DNA from 2 places in the Streptomyces sp. NPDC047974 genome. Region 1 is predicted to be linked to the other one. Evidence: riboswitches for the same ligand, from Rfam matches in the RefSeq annotation. Region 1 holds a riboswitch; the other holds the start of a gene.
What was found. Region 1 has a riboswitch for thiamine pyrophosphate ahead of thiO (glycine oxidase ThiO). Riboswitches for the same ligand answer to the same signal wherever they lie in the genome.
Positions count from the first base shown of each region.

Region 1 (5,292 bases):
CGGCCGGACCTCGGGGTTGCGGGCGGTCGCGGCGGCGACCAGCTCGTCGAGTTCGAGGGGCAGTCCGGGGACGGCGGCGGACGGGGCCGGCACGTCGGTGTTCAGATGCCGGTACAGGACCTGGGCGGGGGTGTCGCCGGAGTGCGGCTTGCCGCCCGTCAGCATCTCGTACAGGACGACGCCGCAGGCGTACACGTCGGCACGGGTGTCGGCGGTGCCGTGCTCGATCTGCTCGGGGGCGAGGTACGAGACGGTGCCGAGGACCGCGCCGGTGGTGGCGGTCGCCGAGCCGACCGAGCGGACGAGCCCGAAGTCGGCGACCTTGACCCGGCCGTCGTCCCCTATCAGGACGTTCTCCGGCTTCATGTCCCGGTGCACGAACCCGGCCCGGTGCGCGGCGCCCAGCGCGGCGAGGACCGGCTCCAGGATGTCCAGGGCGGCGCGGGGCTGGAGGGCGCCGCGCTCGCGGAGCACGTCCCGGAGGGTGCAGCCGGAGACGTACTCCATCGCCAGGTAGACGTACGCGCCCTCGGCGCCCTGGTCGAAGACGGCGACCACGTTCGGGTGCGCGAGGCGGGCGACGGACTTCGCCTCGCGGATGAACCGTTCGACGAAGGCCGCGTCGGCGGCCAGGGAGGGGTGCATCACCTTGAGCGCGAGGACGCGGTCGAGGCGGGTGTCGAGGGCCCGGTAGACCGTGGCCATCCCGCCGACGGCGATGCGCGCGTCGACGCGGTAGCGGCCGTCGAGCAGCCGCCCGACGAGGGGGTCCTGAAGGGTCGTGTCCACGGCGTCGAGTCTACGAGCCGGTACGGACCCGCCCCGCCCCCCGGCCCCGACCGCAGCACGCTTGTGACGTACCCCGCTCCGGGCCGGGGTCCGGGGGCGGGCTCAGAAGGCGGGGCGCTCCGGGTCCAGCCGGGCCAGGCCCTCCGTCGGCGAGGAGGCCTCCGCGAAGTGGCGGCGGGGGATGCGGCCCGCGCGGTGCGCGAGGCGGCCCGCCTCGACCGCGTGGCGCATCGCCGAGGCCATCAGGACCGGCTCCTGGGCCCGGGTCACGGCCGAGGCGAGCATCACCGCCGCGCACCCCAGCTCCATCGCGAGCGCCGCGTCCGAGGCGGTGCCCGCGCCGGCGTCGAGGATCACCGGCACCCCGGCCCGCTCCACGATCAGCTCGAAGTTGTGCGGGTTGCGGATGCCGAGGCCGGAGCCGATGGGGGAGCCGAGCGGCATGATCGCCGCGCAGCCCACGTCCTCCAGCTTCCGGGCCAGGACCGGGTCGTCGTTGGTGTAGGGGAGGACGGTGAAGCCGTCGTCCACCAGGGTCTCGGCGGCGTCGAGGAGCTCCACCCCGTCGGGGAGGAGGGTCCGCTCGTCGGCGACCACCTCCAGCTTGATCCAGTCCGTGCCGAGGGCCTCCCGGGCCAGCCGGGCCGTGAGGACGGCCTCGCCGGCCGTGTAGCAGCCCGCCGTGTTCGGCAGGACGCGGATGCCGAGCCGGTCGAGGACGGAGAGGACCGAGCCCTGCACGGTGGGGTCGAGGCGGCGCATGGCGACCGTGGTGAGCTCGGTGCCGCTCGCCACCAGGGAGCGTTCGAGGACGTCCAGGCTGGGGGCGCCGCCGGTGCCCATGATGAGCCGGGAGGAGAACTCCGTACCGCCGAGGGCGAACACGTCGTCGGACATCGCGCTCAGCCCCCCTGCACCGCGGTGAGGACCTCGACCCGGTCGCCGTCGGCGAGCAGCGTCGCCGCCCACTCGCCGCGCGGCACCACCGTCTCGTTGACGGCGGCGGCGACCCCGGACGGGGCGGCGGTGAGGCCGGTGACCAGGGCCTCCAGGGAGACGGGGGCGGCGAGCACGCGGGGCTCGCCGTTCACGGACACGTTCATGCGGGCTGCTCCTGACGTGCGGAGAGAGCGGTGGGGAAGCGGCGGGGGGAGAAGGGGCGCGCCTCGTCGGGCAGGGCGCCGGTGGTGAGCACCTCCGCCATGACGTCGCCGGTGACGGGGGTGAGGAGGATCCCGTTGCGGTAGTGGCCGGTGGCCAGGTCGAGGCCGGGCAGGGCGGTCGGGCCGAGCATCGGGGCGTTGTCGGGGGAGCCGGGGCGCAGTCCGGCGAGGGTCTCGGTGAGCGGCAGCTCGGTGAGGCCGGGGACCAGCTCGTGGGCGTCGCGGAGCAGCTCGTACACCCCGCCGGCGGTCACCGTGGTGTCCCAGCCCAGCTCCTCGCTGGTGGCGCCGACGACCAGCTCGCCGTTCTCGCGCGGGACCAGGTAGACGTGGCTGCCGCGGACCACCGCCCGCACGGTGCGGGAGAGGAAGGGGGCGTACGGGGCGGGGATCCGCAGCCGCAGGACCTGGCCCTTCACCGGGCGGACCGGCGGCAGCACCGACGGCGGCACGCCCGCGAGCCGGCCGCTGAGGCTGCCGGCGGCGAGGACGGTCCGGTCGGCGGAGAGCGCCGTGCCGTCGCGCAGGACGGCTCCGGTCGCCCGGTCGCCCGCCACCGTGAGCCGCTCGGCGAGCGCCCGGTGGAAGACCACTCCCGCCCGCTCGCAGGCGGTGAGCAGTGCGGCGGCCAGCCGGCGCGGGTCGACCTGGTGGTCGCCGTCCACCCGGAGCCCGCCGCGCACCCCGGGCGCCAGCATGGGTTCGAGGCGGCGGCACTCGCGGCCGCTGAGCCACTCGGAGTCGAGTCCGCAGCGGGTCTGGAGGGCGTGCAGTTCGCGCAGGTGGGCGCGGTCGTCGGCGTCGAGGGCCACGGCGAGGGTGCCGCAGGCGCGGTAGCCGACGTCGAGGCCGGTGGCCTCCTCCAGCTCGGCCGTGAAGGCCGGGTAGCGTGCGGCGGAGGCGAGGTTGAGCCCGAGGAGGGTCTCCTCGCCGTAGTGCAGTTCGGTGACGGCGGCGAGCATGCCGGCCGCGACCCGGGCGGCGCCGCCGCCCGGGTCGGGGTCGACCACCGCGACGGTCAGTCCGCGCTGGGCCGCCCGCCAGGCCGTGACGAGTCCGATGACGCCACCGCCGATCACGAGGACGTCGGTGACCTGACGGTCTTCTGTTCCTTCGGAAGAACGCATGGGCGTTCCCGCCCCTCCCTTCGCCGGCATGACCCGGATCAGGTTCGTACGGTCGGAGGCCGGTCAGCCTCCCTCTCAGCCCGGTGCGTCCGGGCTCCCGCGAGTGGTGTGTGCCCGCCACCCTAGCCCCCGTCGGCGGAGCTCCACAGGGGGCCTCCTGTCTGACGATCCGTCAGATGCGTATGGTGGACGGGTGAGCGAGCAGAAGCAGACCCAGCGGCACGTGGTGATCGTCGGCGCGGGCATGGCGGGCGTACAGACCGCCGTCGCCCTGCGAGAGCAGGGCTTCGAGGGCCCCGTCACCCTCATCGGCGCCGAACCCCACCAGCCCTACGACCGGCCCCCGCTCTCCAAGGCGGTCCTCCTCGGAAAGGCCGAGCACTCGGCCTTCGACGTCGACTTCGAGTCGCTCGGCGTCGACCTCCGCCTCGGCCTCGACGTCACCGGACTGCGCCCCGCCGACCGCGAACTCGACACCGAGGCGGGCCCCGTCCCGTACGACGCCCTCGTCCTCGCCACCGGCGCCCACCCGCTCACCCTCCCGGGCACCGAGGGCGTCCCCGGCGTCCACCTGCTGCGCACCCTCGACGACGCCGTCCGCCTCGGCCCCGTCCTGGCCGGCGGCGGCTCCGTCGTCGTGGTCGGCGCCGGCTGGATCGGCGCCGAGTTCGCCACCGCCGCCCGCGAGGCCGGCTGCACCGTCACCGTCGTCGAGGCCGCCCCCCTCCCGCTCGCCGGCGCCCTGCCCGACGAGGTCACCACCGCCATGGCCGGCTGGTACGCCGAGAGCGGCGCCGAACTCCTCACCCACGCGCGCGTGGCCACCGTCCGCCCCGGCGCCGTCGTCCTCGCCGACGGCCGCGAACTCCCCGCCGACGCCGTCGTCGTCGGCATCGGCGCCCGCCCCGCCACCGACTGGCTCGCGGGCTCCGGCATCGCCCTCGACGCCGGCGGCGCCGTCACCGCCGACGAGCGGCTGCGCACCTCCCTGCCCGACGTGTACGCGGTCGGCGACTGCGCCTCCTTCCCCTCCGCCCGCTACGGGGAGCGGCTCCTCGTCCACCACTGGGACAACGCCCTCCAGGGCCCCCGCACGGTCGCCGCCGACCTCACCGGAGCCGACGGCGCCGCCCCGGAGCCGTACGACCCCGTCCCGTACTTCTGGTCCGAGCAGTTCGGCCGCTTCGTCCAGTACGCCGGCCACCACACCGGCGCCGACACTCTCGTGCGGCGCGGGGACGCGTCCGGCGCCTCCTGGGCGGTGCTCTGGCTGCGCGAAGGGGTCCCGGTCGCCCTCCTCGCCGTCGGCCGCCCCCGCGACCTCGCCCAGGGCCGCAAGCTCATCGAGTCCGGCACCCCCGTCGACCCCGAGCGGGCCGCCGACCCGGCCGTGCCGCTCAAGTCCGCCGTCCGCTGACAACCCGGACGGCGGCGGCCGGGGCGGGCCCGACTACCGACTGTCGGTCCCGGATGGCAGGCTTGTCCCGTGACCGAGATTGACGCAAACATCGATGCTCTCGTCCCCGCCTGGCTCTACCTCCCCGACATCGCGGAGATGCTCGACGTCGAGGTGACGCGGGTGCGGCAGCTGGTGAAGGAGGGCCAGCTGATCGCCGTGCGCCGCGGGGAGAACAACGCGCTCCAGGTGCCCGCCGCCTTCATCCAGGGCGACAAGGTCGTCAAGGGCCTCGCCGGCACCCTGACGCTCCTGAGGGACGACGGCTTCTCCGACGAGGAGATGCTGGAGTGGCTCTTCACCGAGGACCCGAGCCTGCCCGGCACGCCCGCGCAGGCCCTCGGCGAGAATCGCGGTACGGAGGTGAAGCGCCGCGCCCAGGCGCTCGCCGTCTGACCCACCGAAGCCCGAGGCGCCCGAGTCCGTGACTCCGGAGCCCGGGGACCCGGCGTCGGGACGCCGGGTCCGAGACACCCCGGAGCCCGGGACACCGGCTTCCGGACACCGAACCACCACCGCCGGTGCCGCAGCCCCCGCGCCGCGGCACCGGCGCCACCCGACGGGGGGAACCACCATGCCCACACCTCGTGAGCAGCTCGCCGACGCCCGGCTCTACCTGTGCACCGACGCCCGGAAGCGCCAGGGCGACCTGCCCGCCTTCCTCGACGCCGTGCTCTCCTCCGGCGTCGACATCGTGCAGCTCCGCGACAAGGGCATGGAGGCCGGCGAGGAGCTGGAGCACCTCGCCGTCCTCGCC
Region 1 covers NZ_JBEZNU010000003.1:165,391-170,682, forward strand. Annotated here, with positions in the region: gene pknB (Stk1 family PASTA domain-containing Ser/Thr kinase) at 1-789, opposite strand, end outside; gene AB0E19_RS06500 (thiazole synthase) at 892-1,686, opposite strand; gene thiS (sulfur carrier protein ThiS) at 1,692-1,892, opposite strand; gene thiO (glycine oxidase ThiO) at 1,889-3,079, opposite strand; TPP riboswitch at 3,077-3,190, opposite strand; gene AB0E19_RS06515 (FAD-dependent oxidoreductase) at 3,273-4,496, shown strand; gene AB0E19_RS06520 (Rv2175c family DNA-binding protein) at 4,566-4,931, shown strand; gene thiE (thiamine phosphate synthase) at 5,110-5,292, shown strand, end outside.

Region 2 (5,292 bases), on a different contig from region 1:
CCGCCGGACTGCTCTGCGCGGGCGCCGGACTCCTCCTGACCGCCCTCCGCAACAGCCCCGCCGAGACCGGCGCCCCCGACGACGAACTCGCCCGGGCCCGCGCCGCCTGGCGCCACGCCCTCCTGGAGCGCGGCGTCGTCCCCTTCCTCCAGGCCGCCCTCACGGCCACGGCCACCGACCCCGACCGGGGCCCGGGGCCGCCTCCGTGACGCACCCCGGCCCGCGATCCCCCCGTGGACCGCGGGCCGGGGTGGGTCTCGTACGGCAGGCGGCCGCTACTCCGCCATCGGCAGGTAGACGCGGTTGCCGGAGGCGGCGAACTCCGCCGACTTCTCGGCCATGCCGGCCTCGATCTCCTCCTTCTTCAGGTCACCGCCGTGCTCGCGGCGGATGTCCTGGGAGATCTTCATCGAGCAGAACTTCGGACCGCACATCGAGCAGAAGTGGGCGGTCTTCGCGGGCTCCGCCGGCAGCGTCTCGTCGTGGAACTCACGGGCGGTGTCCGGGTCGAGGGCCAGGTTGAACTGGTCCTCCCAGCGGAACTCGAAGCGCGCGTCGGAGAGCGCGTCGTCCCACTCCTGCGCGCCCGGGTGCCCCTTGGCCAGGTCCGCCGCGTGCGCCGCGATCTTGTACGTGATGACACCGGTCTTCACGTCGTCGCGGTTCGGCAGGCCCAGGTGCTCCTTGGGCGTCACGTAGCAGAGCATCGCGGTGCCCCACCAGGCGATCATCGCCGCGCCGATGCCGGAGGTGATGTGGTCGTAGGCGGGCGCGACGTCCGTGGTCAGCGGGCCGAGCGTGTAGAACGGCGCCTCCTCGCAGATCTCCTGCTGGAGGTCGATGTTCTCCTTGATCTTGTGCATCGGGACGTGGCCCGGGCCCTCGATCATCGTCTGCACGTTGTGGCGCTTGGCGATCGTGTTCAGCTCGCCGAGCGTGCGCAGCTCCGCGAACTGGGCGTCGTCGTTGGCGTCCGCGATCGAGCCGGGGCGCAGACCGTCGCCGAGCGAGTACGTGACGTCGTACGCCGCGAGGATCTCGCAGAGCTCCTCGAAGTTCGTGTAGAGGAAGTTCTCCTTGTGGTGCGCGAGGCACCAGGCGGCCATGATCGAACCGCCGCGCGAGACGATGCCGGTCTTGCGGCGCGCGGTGAGCGGCACGTACGGCAGGAGCACGCCGGCGTGCACGGTCATGTAGTCCACGCCCTGCTCGGCCTGCTCGATGACCGTGTCCTTGTAGATCTCCCAGGTCAGTTCCTCGGCCCTGCCGTCGACCTTCTCCAGGGCCTGGTAGAGCGGCACGGTGCCGATCGGCACGGGGGAGTTGCGCAGCACCCACTCGCGGGTGGTGTGGATGTTGCGGCCGGTGGACAGGTCCATGACCGTGTCGGCGCCCCAGCGGGTCGCCCAGGTCATCTTCTCCACCTCCTCCTCGATGGAGGAGGTGACGGCGGAGTTGCCGATGTTGGCGTTGACCTTCACCAGGAACCGCTTGCCGATGATCATCGGCTCGATCTCCGGGTGGTTGACGTTGGCCGGCAGCACCGCGCGGCCCGCCGCGATCTCCTCGCGGACGACCTCGGGGGAGACGTTCTCCCGGATCGCCACGTACTCCATCTCCGGGGTGATCTCGCCCCGGCGGGCGTACGCGAGCTGGGTCACGGCCTGCCCGGCGCGCCCCCGGCGGGGCAGCCGCGGACGGCCGGGGAAGACCGCGTCGAGGTTCTTGAGCCCTCCGCCGCGCGGCGAGGTGTGCTTGATGCCGTCGTCCTCGGGGCGGACCGGGCGGCCCGGGTACTCCTCGGTGTCGCCGCGCGCGATGATCCAGTTCTCGCGGAGCGGGAGCAGGCCCCGGCGCACGTCGGTGTCGACGGCGGGGTCGGTGTACGGGCCGGACGTGTCGTACAGCGTCACGTCCTTGCCGTTGGTGAGGTGCACCTGGCGGACCGGCACCCGGAGGTCGGGGCGGGAGCCCTCGACGTATCCCTTGTGCCAGCCCGGCGTGCGCTCGTCCTGGCTGGAAGCAGGCGTGCGTGCATCCTGAAGGGTCATGTGACCGAATCTCCCTACGCCGGCATTACCCGGTAACAGGTTCGGCGGTCGGCGCAGCCTCCTCCCGTACGTGTGCGTACGGTGATCAGCGCCCTCTCAGCCCGGTGCTCCGAGCTCCCGCGTGTGCAAAGGTGTCACGAGGCTAGCGCCCTCCCGGGCGTGCTGAACAGTGGGCCCCCACCGTTCTTGCGATGATCGGGTGGTGACTTCCCCCCAGCAGTCCCCCGATCCGCACGGCCACGAGCACGGTCACGAGCACGGGCACGGTTTCGGCCAGCACGGTCCGGACCACGGCTCCGGCCACGGGCACAGCCACAGCCACGGGCCCGCCGCGCCCGTCTCGCGCCATCTGCGAAGAGTCATCGCGGCCGTCCTCATCCCCTTCGCCACCGCCGTGGTCGTCGGCCTCGTGGTGCTCTGGCCCGGTGGCACTCCGGCGCACGAGCGGACCGGGGTCGGCTTCGACCGGCAGACCGAGCAGGGCAAGGTCGTGGCGGTCGAGCAGGTGGACTGCAAGGACGTGAACGCCGCGCAGGTGCCGCCCACCGGCGACACCTCCACTCCGCAGGGCCGCGAGGCGGTCGACGCACAGCAGGGGCAGTGCGAGAAGGCGACGATCGAGGTCACCAGCGGTCCGGACAAGGGGCGGCAGTTCACCGAGATCGTCCAGCCGGACGCCCCGCGCCAACTGGAGGAGGGCCAGGGCGTGGTGGTCGCCTACGCCCCCGACGCTCCGAAGGACCTGCAGTACTCGGTGACGGACGTGAACCGGAAGGTGCCGATGGCGGTCCTCGCCGGCATCTTCGCGCTCGCGGTCGTGCTCGTCGGCCGCATGCGGGGCGTGATGGCGCTGATCGCGCTCGCCGTGAGCTTCCTGGTACTCACCCTCTTCATCCTGCCCGCGATCCTGGAGGGGTCGAACCCGCTGATCGTGGCGGTGGTGGGATCGAGCGCGATCATGCTGCTCGCGCTCTACATGTGCCACGGCCTGTCGGCCCGGACCTCGGTCGCGGTCCTGGGCACGCTGATCTCGCTGCTGCTGATCGGACTGCTCGGCTCCTTCTTCATCGGCTGGGCCTCGCTCAGCGGCAACACCGACGACTACACCGGGCTGATCCACGGTCTCTACCCGGAGATCGACATGTCCGGCCTGCTGCTCGCCGGCGTGATCATCGGTTCGCTCGGTGTCCTGGACGATGTCACCGTCACCCAGACCTCGGCCGTCTGGGAACTGCACCAGGCCGACCCCGGCATGGGGCCGCGCGCCCTGTACCGGGCCGGGATCCGGATCGGCCGCGACCACATCGCCTCGGTGGTCAACACGCTGGTCCTGGCCTACGCCGGTGCCTCGCTCCCGCTGCTCCTGCTCTTCACCATCGCGGAGAGCAGCATGGGGACGGTGGCCAACAGCGAGCTGGTGGCGCAGGAGATCGTCCGGACGCTGGTCGGCTCGATCGGCCTGGTCGCCTCGGTGCCGGTCACGACCGCACTCGCGGCGCTCGTGGTCTCGGCCGACCGTCCTTCGGCGGCGGAGGCCGGCGGCCGGGCGGCGAGCCGCGGCGGACGGCGGCGCCGCGCGAAGTGACGCGTGCGCGGCGGCCGTACGGGGCGGGCCGCGTCGGCGGCCGGGCGGAGCGGGGCGCCTGCGGCGGCCGTGCAGGAGGGGTGACCGGCGTCGGCGGTACGGAAAGGGGTCCCGGCGTCGGACGGAGGGGAGGGGCGCCGGTGTCGGGCGTACGGAGCGGGTTCCGTCAGGCGGGGCCGGCGCTCTCCTCGGCGAGGATCTTGCCGAGCGCGGCCTCCAGGCTGTCCTCGAAGTCGCCCAGTGCCTGTTCCTGACCGAGCGGCACCAGTTTGTCCGTGCGGTCGAGGAAGGCGACCAGCGGCGGGGCGCTGGCGCGGAAGAGGGCGCGGTCACCGCCCACCTGGAGCCGGATGGAGACGTCCGACAGGCCCTCGGGGTCGGTCGGGGCGATGTGGACGTCGCCGTCGCCGCTGGGGCGGTTGATCCCGTCGAGCAGCAGCTCTCTGCCGAACGCCCAGGTCACGGGCGCGTCTCCGGGAAGGTGGAAGGTCATCCGCACCGCGTAGGGATCCCGGGTCTCGTATCGCAGTTCGACTGGGATCTTGAAGGAGAGCTCCTCGGAGACGAGGAAGCTCATCAGGACCTCGGCCTGAACCGACTCTCGCATCATGTACCCCGCAGTAGATGGAGCAGTTGTGTAAACACAGCTGCTGAAAGCTGTGACCGAAACGGCCAGGAATGATCCCCCGTGGCCCTCTTGACGCAATCGTGCTGTACGCGCTAGCGGATCACAAGGAGTGATTTTTCAGATACTGATAGAGAAGGCGAGCGAACTGAAGAGCTTTCCGATCTCCGTCTGTAGCCGCTCGACTGCTGGGAGCAACCGTTCTTCCTGGTGAAGCGGTAGAGAAATGGCCAGAGTGGCCGCTGTGTTGCCCACCGTGAGGGGGATGGCGGCGCAAACCGTGCCGAGCGCATATTCCTGACGCTCCACCAGGGGCTCCATTCGCCCCAAACCGCCCAAACGCTCCAAAAGCAGCCGCCGATTACGCACCGTGTACGGAGTGATGGCTTCCACGGGGTGCCGGTCAAGGTGGTCTTGACGAGATTTCAGATCGAGTTGGCTGAGCAGACACTGGCCGATCGCGTGGGCGTGTCCGGTCTCCCGGAAGTCGGCCCACTCCTCCACCGCGGGGGAGTTGGGGGTGTCCGCCACGGAGACCAGCTCGATCTCGCCGTCGCGGTAGAGCGCGAAATAGACGGGTACACCGATCTCGTCCCGCCAGTGGGCAAGGGAGTCCTCGATCTTGGTGCGACGATTCTGCACAGCTCCGCCACCGGCCAACCTGGCGGCTGCCTCGCCGAGATAGAACGCACCCTTGTCGCGGAGCAGATAGCCCTCGTGCGTCAGGGTGCGGAGAAGGTGGTACGTCGTGGGCAGCGGGAGGTTGGTCTCCCGGGCGAGCTGCTTGGCGGGGGCACCGTCCGCGTGGGAGGCCACGGCCTCCAGAAGTCTCAGCGCCCGCTGCACCGAGCCGATCAGGGTCGGCGCAGCTGTCTGCGTGGCCATGGCCAAAGGTCACCCCCAGGCGTGACAACGGATGCGCTGCATCCGTTCGCGGGGGCCGCCCCCGCGCACCCGCCGGGCCTGGGACGCCTATGGGGTCCGATGGACGGACCCCTCAGGGACGAGCGGGAAACCGCTGGTCTGCCGGA
Region 2 covers NZ_JBEZNU010000011.1:53,481-58,772, forward strand. Annotated here, with positions in the region: gene AB0E19_RS17645 (hypothetical protein) at 1-209, shown strand, start outside; gene thiC (phosphomethylpyrimidine synthase ThiC) at 276-2,051, opposite strand; TPP riboswitch at 2,046-2,182, opposite strand; gene AB0E19_RS17655 (YibE/F family protein) at 2,254-3,636, shown strand; gene AB0E19_RS17660 (SsgA family sporulation/cell division regulator) at 3,803-4,243, opposite strand; gene AB0E19_RS17665 (helix-turn-helix domain-containing protein) at 4,382-5,146, opposite strand.
Region 2: another riboswitch for thiamine pyrophosphate. It lies ahead of thiC (phosphomethylpyrimidine synthase ThiC); the one in region 1 lies ahead of thiO (glycine oxidase ThiO).